Linked DNA regions of Candidatus Palibaumannia cicadellinicola. The protein of the gene in region 1 interacts with the protein of each later gene in a pairwise test. Links are inferred from orthologs where the notes say so. Each region holds a gene or a part of one and is shown on either strand. Other genes may lie near its edges.

Evidence for each region.
Region 2: the proteins of mrcB (region 1) and ftsI interact in binary tests that used the Escherichia coli proteins (3 or more experiments, as listed by UniProt). The link is inferred for Candidatus Palibaumannia cicadellinicola from one-to-one orthologs.

What each region holds. Positions count from the first base shown.
Region 1 is NZ_CP008985.1:277,655-281,063, forward strand. The notes cover bases 339-3,409. They hold mrcB (bifunctional glycosyl transferase/transpeptidase), read right to left. Parts: upstream 3,066-3,409; coding sequence 612-3,065; downstream 339-611. Other genes in these bases: erpA (iron-sulfur cluster insertion protein ErpA), read right to left, coding at 339-578; dksA (RNA polymerase-binding protein DksA), read left to right, coding at 3,383-3,409. Outside these bases: mtnN (5'-methylthioadenosine/S-adenosylhomocysteine nucleosidase), read left to right, coding at 1-152; more of erpA, read right to left, coding at 234-338. UniProt on the Escherichia coli protein: Cell wall formation. Synthesis of cross-linked peptidoglycan from the lipid intermediates.
Region 2 is NZ_CP008985.1:601,321-604,577, reverse strand. What follows is about bases 1-2,919. They hold ftsI (peptidoglycan glycosyltransferase FtsI), read left to right. Parts: upstream 1-548; coding sequence 549-2,291; downstream 2,292-2,919. Other genes in these bases: murE (UDP-N-acetylmuramoyl-L-alanyl-D-glutamate--2,6-diaminopimelate ligase), read left to right, coding at 2,284-2,919; ftsL (cell division protein FtsL), read left to right, coding at 205-525; rsmH (16S rRNA (cytosine(1402)-N(4))-methyltransferase RsmH), read left to right, coding at 1-202. Outside these bases: more of murE, read left to right, coding at 2,920-3,257. UniProt on the Escherichia coli protein: Essential cell division protein that catalyzes cross-linking of the peptidoglycan cell wall at the division septum. Required for localization of FtsN.

The DNA.
Region 1 (3,409 bases):
CTGTTCCCTTTGTGGTAATACGTGCTATCTCTGATATCGCCGACCAAGTTTCTTATGAAAGCTTTCAAGATGGTCTTATAATAGTTGTACATAATTTATCGCTACTGGTTTCAGAAATGGTGCAGGCGCTAGCTAATAAAATGCTAGTCTAGCTAGACTTTAACGGCTAGATTACTATCCTAGAATAATCTTTGTGCTTTATGGTCGATAAAAAATAGGTAGCAAGAGATTGATTAAAGACTGAATGAAGATCCACAGCCACAAGTAGTTTTTATGTTAGGGTTAATTACAATAAAGCGCGAACCTTTAAGTCCTTCGCGGTAATCAACTGATCCACCCAATAAATATTGTAGACTCATGGGATCTACTACTAGCACGACACCTTGTTTCTCTATGATGACATCTTCGTTATTGACCTTTTCATCAAAAGTGAAGCCGTACTGTAACCCACTACAGCCACCACCGGTAATGTAGACTCGTAACTTAAGATTTGGATTTGCTTCTTCCATAATCAGCTTTTTTACTCTACTTGCCGCTGAATCGGTTAATTGTAAAGGCAATATCGTAGTTTGATTCATAATGTTTCTTCCTCGCTGTAGAGCTTCATTGACTCAATGACGAAAAAGGTATTTTAGCCAACCAAAAACTCCGCTGCTATAACCGTTTTTCTCTAATTCTAATGTTTTTTTATGTCCCGGTTCCGGATTTATTAACGGACCTCGATCTGTTTCTCCTGGTTGAAGGATCGGTATTGTCTGACATAAAGACTCAGGATCATCAGTCCAAATAGGTAGTGTACGCAATGTACTATCGCCATTGCAGACTAAATTTCCTGCATAGTCAATAGACATTTTGCTAATTTCTTCGGGAGGTGTCAGATTTAGCGTCATCGGCGCCTGGTTATCCAAATAGCGGCGATATAAAGTCAGAGCACCGGTAGCGCCAGTAAACTTAGCTGGCCCATTATTATCGCGACCAATCCAAACAATAGAGACTTCTTTGCCATCTATACCGGCAAACCAGCTGTCGCGTAGTTCGTTACTAGTACCTGTTTTTGCAGCGAGATGGTAGGTGGGAAATTTAATAGCTAGCGAGTGTGAGGTTCCCCGCTCTACGACCTGTTGCATGGCATATAGCGTTAGGTAGGCAGCTTGGGCCGGAATCACCCGTTCTGCCTGCGGGAAGCTTTGATACAATACCTTGCCGTCTTCGCTCACAACTGAACGTACCGCCGATAAGCTGGCATAGTTGCCGCAGCTAGCGATGGTTTGGAATTTCTGCGCAACTTCTACTGGCGTCAGGCTAATAGCTCCTAGTAGCATCGAAGGCAAAGGCACCGGATTAAGTACAGTTGCTGGTATTCCCAATTTGATCAAAGTATTAATGATAGGATCTAATCCTACTGCTAGACCAAGATTGACAGTAGGTACATTGAGTGAATAAGTGAGCGCGTCCACTAGCATCACTTTACCGCGGAACTGTCGGTCATAGTTTTTAGGAAACCAGATACGACCGTTCGGCTGCTGAATAGCAAGTGGCTCATCAGCAATCCAAGTATTGAGCCGATATTGATTCGGTTGGCTAAGAGCGGTGAGATAAGTCGCTGGTTTTGCGAGCGATCCAACTGAACGCCGGGCTTGCATGGCGCGGTTAAAACCTGCAAACTGCGGCTCAGCACCACCTACCATAGCACGAATTTCTCCACTTAAACGATCTACAACGACCATAGCGGCTTCTAGATCTTGAATACCATGGTTAGCGCGTAGAGCAGGAATACCTACCTCTACTGCTTTTTCCGCTGCAGCTTGCGAAACGGGATCTAATGTCGTGAAAATTTTTACGCCGGATAGTATGTTTATTTTATCTTTCAACTTGCTCTGTAGCTCTTTGTGCACCATTTGCATAAAAGCAGGCTGCGGTGTAAGTACACCGCCACGTGGCTGCACATCAAGCGGACGTGTACTCAAGATGTTATAGAGATCTATGTCAATCACATGTTGTTCTTCTAGTAATTTTATAACTAGATTACGACGTTCTAGCGCTAGCTCTGGATTGCGCCAAGGGTTATACAACGAAGCACCTTTTACCATTCCTACTAGCATAGCTTGCTGTTCTAAACTCAGTTCATCTATCGGTAGACCAAAGTAGTAAAGACTAGCCAGCGGGAATCCGCGTATCTGCTCGTTACCACTTTGACCAAGGTAGACCTCATTTAGATAAAGTTCTAGAATGCGGTCTTTGCTATAGCGATAATCAAATAGTAAGGCCATATATGCCTCGTTAAGCTTACGCCATAAAGATCGTTTGTTGCTCAGAAATAAGTTTTTTACTAGTTGCTGGGTGAGTGTACTACCACCCTGTATCGCATGTCCTGCAGTAAAGTTAGCCAGGAAAGCCCGTAAAATAGAAGATATGTGAATACCATCATGCTGATAAAAATGCCTATCTTCGATAGCTATAAGCGTTTCTACTAGTAGATTTGGAAAATCTGCGCGGGGGACAAAAAGTCTTTGCTCGCCTTTTGGCGATTGTAGCATGGTAATCAATCGAGGATCTAGGCGAAAAAAACCAAGATTACGTTGGATCTCTTGATTTTTAATTTGCAGTAGTTTGTTTCTAGTAAAAGTTATGGTAGCTCTAATTTGTCCTTCCTTTCCATCAGGAAAATCAAAAGGTCGGCGTAACAGCTCAATACTATTATCATGCACGATAAACTCACCAGGACGGGTAATATGAGACACTGGGCGATATTGCAGATTTTCTAATAGTGTGACGATTTCATCGCGGCTATAGGACATACCGGGCTCTAAGTTTACCATGCGGCCATAAACCGCAGCCGGTAATTGCCACACCTTACCGTCTATGCGGCTACGTACCTGCGCATCGAGATAAAGGCCATATAACACCATTAAGATAACTAGTAATATCAAGATACGGATATACCAGCTGAGACGAAATATTTTTTGATGTGGTCGTCTTCTCGTCCGTCGCCTATATCGTGCATCGCTGCGTGTTTTCGCGAGTCTTCTATGACGTCCGATAGGTTCACGGTTATCCACAGACATCTTTGTAATTCTCCACATTGCTGATAGATAAAATTATGCTACGGCCTATCACTGAATAGTTTATGGCTCACAAGTACCTCACAATATTTTTGCCATGCTACATTATGGCGTCAACTTAAGATATTTCATCATCAAACTAAAAAGTATAAAATTCGCATGTTTTTTATGGTTTAGCTCAATACGCTTGTCAAGTTGGCATAAGGAATGAATCATTGCCAACCTTAAAGTCATCTGGTATTTATAGCGATCGATCTGTTTCTTTCACCACATTAGGGATCTCTAGTACGTGTTAGGTTAGTTAGAAAAGGAGAAGCAACATGCCAGAAGGAAAAAATCGTAAAACA
Region 2 (3,257 bases), 320 kb from region 1 along the record:
AAAAAATTTTATTCGCCAATATAGCCAAGCGCCACAGATACCAGCAGGTATCTCACTAACGGAAAAACAAATCGCAGAGCAGCATCAAAATTATTGCCAGTTAAAGTTAAAATCATTAGGTAAAATACAGCCATCGGTGCTCGAAATCAGAGCAAATCCACGCGCACGTAGTGCTGTACTTCGCTTTGCCGAGAAGTTATAGACATGATTAGTAATGAACGATACCATTTGATTCACATTATTGGTAGTGATTTGTTACGTAATGAAAAGTTATCAGTAATTTTGCTAATAGCAGTGCTAGTATCAGCGATTATGGTAGTTACCATTACACATCATACTCGTAGATTAACTGCTGAGCGTGAAAAACTAGTATTAGAAAAAAATGCTCTAGATATCGAATGGCGTAATTTAATTCTTGAGGAAAACGTATTAGGAGACCATAGTCGTGTAGAGTCTATTGCTAGAGAAATATTACATATGCAGCATGTAGATTTTTTACACGAAAATATTGTTGTCAAATCTTAATTAATAAATTAAGTACATATATTATGATACGAAATCGTCAAGAGATAAAAACTAGCTTTGTAAGCTGGCGTTTTACCTTACTGTGTAGTGGGATGGTAGTAGCTATACTAGGGGTGCTATTACGATTAATTTTTTTACAAATTATTAATAAAGAACAATTAGTGCATGAAGGAGATATGCGATCACTGCGTATTCAACAAGTACCTACGGTCCGTGGGATGATAAGTGATCGACTCGGGCGTCCTCTTGCAGTCAGTGTACCAGTAAACGCTATTTGGGCAGATCCAAAAGAAATTAAAAATCATGGTGGTATAACTACTGAAATCCGTTGGAAGGCACTTTCTGATGTGTTATCTATACCACTAAATCAGCTAAATTCACGTATAAATGTTGATTCTAAAATTCGTTTTGTCTATTTAGCACGTCAAGTTAATCCTACTATTAGTAACTATATCAATCAGTTAAAACTACCTGGTATTTATCTCAGCCAAGAGTCACGTCGTTATTATCCTTCTGGACAAGTAACTGCGCATTTAATTGGTATTACTAATATCGATAGCCAAGGGATAGAAGGTATCGAGAAAAGCTTTGACCGATGGCTTACTGGTCAACCAGGAGAACGTATAGTACGTCAAGATAGATTTGGTAGGGTCATAGAAGATATATCATCAATTGATAGCCAAGCTGCACATAACCTTGCACTTAGTATCGACGAAAAATTACAAGCATTGGTATATCGTGAACTAAACAGTGCTGTTATTTGTAATAAAGCTATATCAGGCACTGCAGTATTAGTAGATATTCATACTGGTGAAGTTCTTGCGATTGCTAATAGTCCATCTTATAACCCAAATAACCTGACAACTACCACAATGGACCTAATGCGTAATCGTGCTATTACTGATCTGTTCGAACCTGGTTCAACGGTAAAACCAATGGTTGTTATGACAGCACTACAGCGTGGAATAGTAACCGAAAATAGTGTGCTCAAAACTCTACCCTATATGATACATGGTCATCAAATCAAAGACGTAGTCCACTACAATGAATTAAGCATTACAGAAATCTTACAGAAATCTAGTAATATTGGTATTTCTAAACTCGCGTTAGCTATGCCATCTGCCGCCATTGTGGATACTTATTCTCTTTTTGGTTTAGGTAAAGCAACTCATGTGGGACTCGTAGGAGAAAGTAGTGGTTTATATCCTAATAAAAAAATTTTATCTGAAATTGAAAAAGCTGCATTTTCTTATGGTTATGGATTGATGGTTACGCCACTACAATTAGCAAGGGTTTACGCTACTATCGGTAGTATGGGAATCTTACGTCCACTATCTATCATAAGGGTCGATATGCCAGTTATAGGCGAAAGAATATTTCCAGAATCGCTAGTACGTACAGTGGTACATATGATGGAAAGTGTTGCACTACCTGGTGGTGGAGGTTTCAAAGCAGCTATCAAAGGCTATCGTATTGCTATTAAGACTGGAACTGCCAAAAAAGTTGGACCAGATAGAAAATATATTAATAAATATATAGCTTATACTGCAGGAGTTGCACCTGCAAGTAATCCTCGTTTTGCACTAGTTGTCGTTGTTAACGATCCACAAGGTGGTCAATACTATGGCGGCGCAGTTTCTGCACCAGTTTTTGGTTCAATTATGGGTGGAGTTTTACGTACGATGAATATCGAACCAGATGCTTTGCAGCCTATCGATAATAAAATATATCAATTCAATAATTGTAAAGATACATCATGTGGTTAACATGAATTTACGTGAGCTACTTATGCCATGGGTTCATACTATTCCATTTCCATTTGAACGTCGATTGAGTGGAATTAGTATGCATAGCATTACCGCGAAAGCTGGTGATTTATTTATTGCTGTTAAAGGACACCAAACTGATGGACGTTGCTATATTCCTCTAGCTATTGCACAAGGGGTAGCTGCAGTAGTAGCGGAAGCAGAAGAGAAATCTAAGCATGGTAATATACATAAACTACATGGTGTACCCATTGTTTATTTATACCAACTCAAGCAAATTTTATCTGCACTAGCAGGACGTTTTTATCAGCAACCATCGCGTGCTCTATGTTTAGTTGGTATCACAGGTACTAATGGTAAAACAACTATTAGCCATCTCCTAGCAAATTGGGTATACCTGCTAGGTGAGACAAGTGCGGTTATAGGTACCATAGGTAATGGTTTATTTAAAAAAATTAGTTTGAGTAATAATACTACCGATTCAGCTGTTGAGATTCAGCGTTTATTAAGACTTTTTTATGAACAGGGAGCAACTTTTAGCGCAATAGAAGTCTCTTCCCATGGTTTAGTGCAATACCGAGTTCGAGATCTATACTTCGCTGCAGCGGTTTTTTCGAACTTGAGTCATGATCACCTAGATTATCACAAACATATGACGCAGTACGAAAGAGCTAAATGGCAATTATTTAGCGAGTTAAAAGTATGTCATAAAATTATTAATGCTGATGATAGTGTAGGTCAGCGTTGGTTAGCGCAATTACCACAAGCCGTGGCAGTTACTATAACTAGTTCACTTCCGCATAACTGGAAAGGTGATTGGTTGTGTGCTCATACTGTGCGTTATCATGATTTAGGTGTGGATATTGGGTTCGATTCTTGCTGGGGCAATGGGATGATTCACAGTAAGCTAGTAGGCGAATTTAATGTGAGTAATATACTACTTTCGTTTGCTACATTACTTACGTT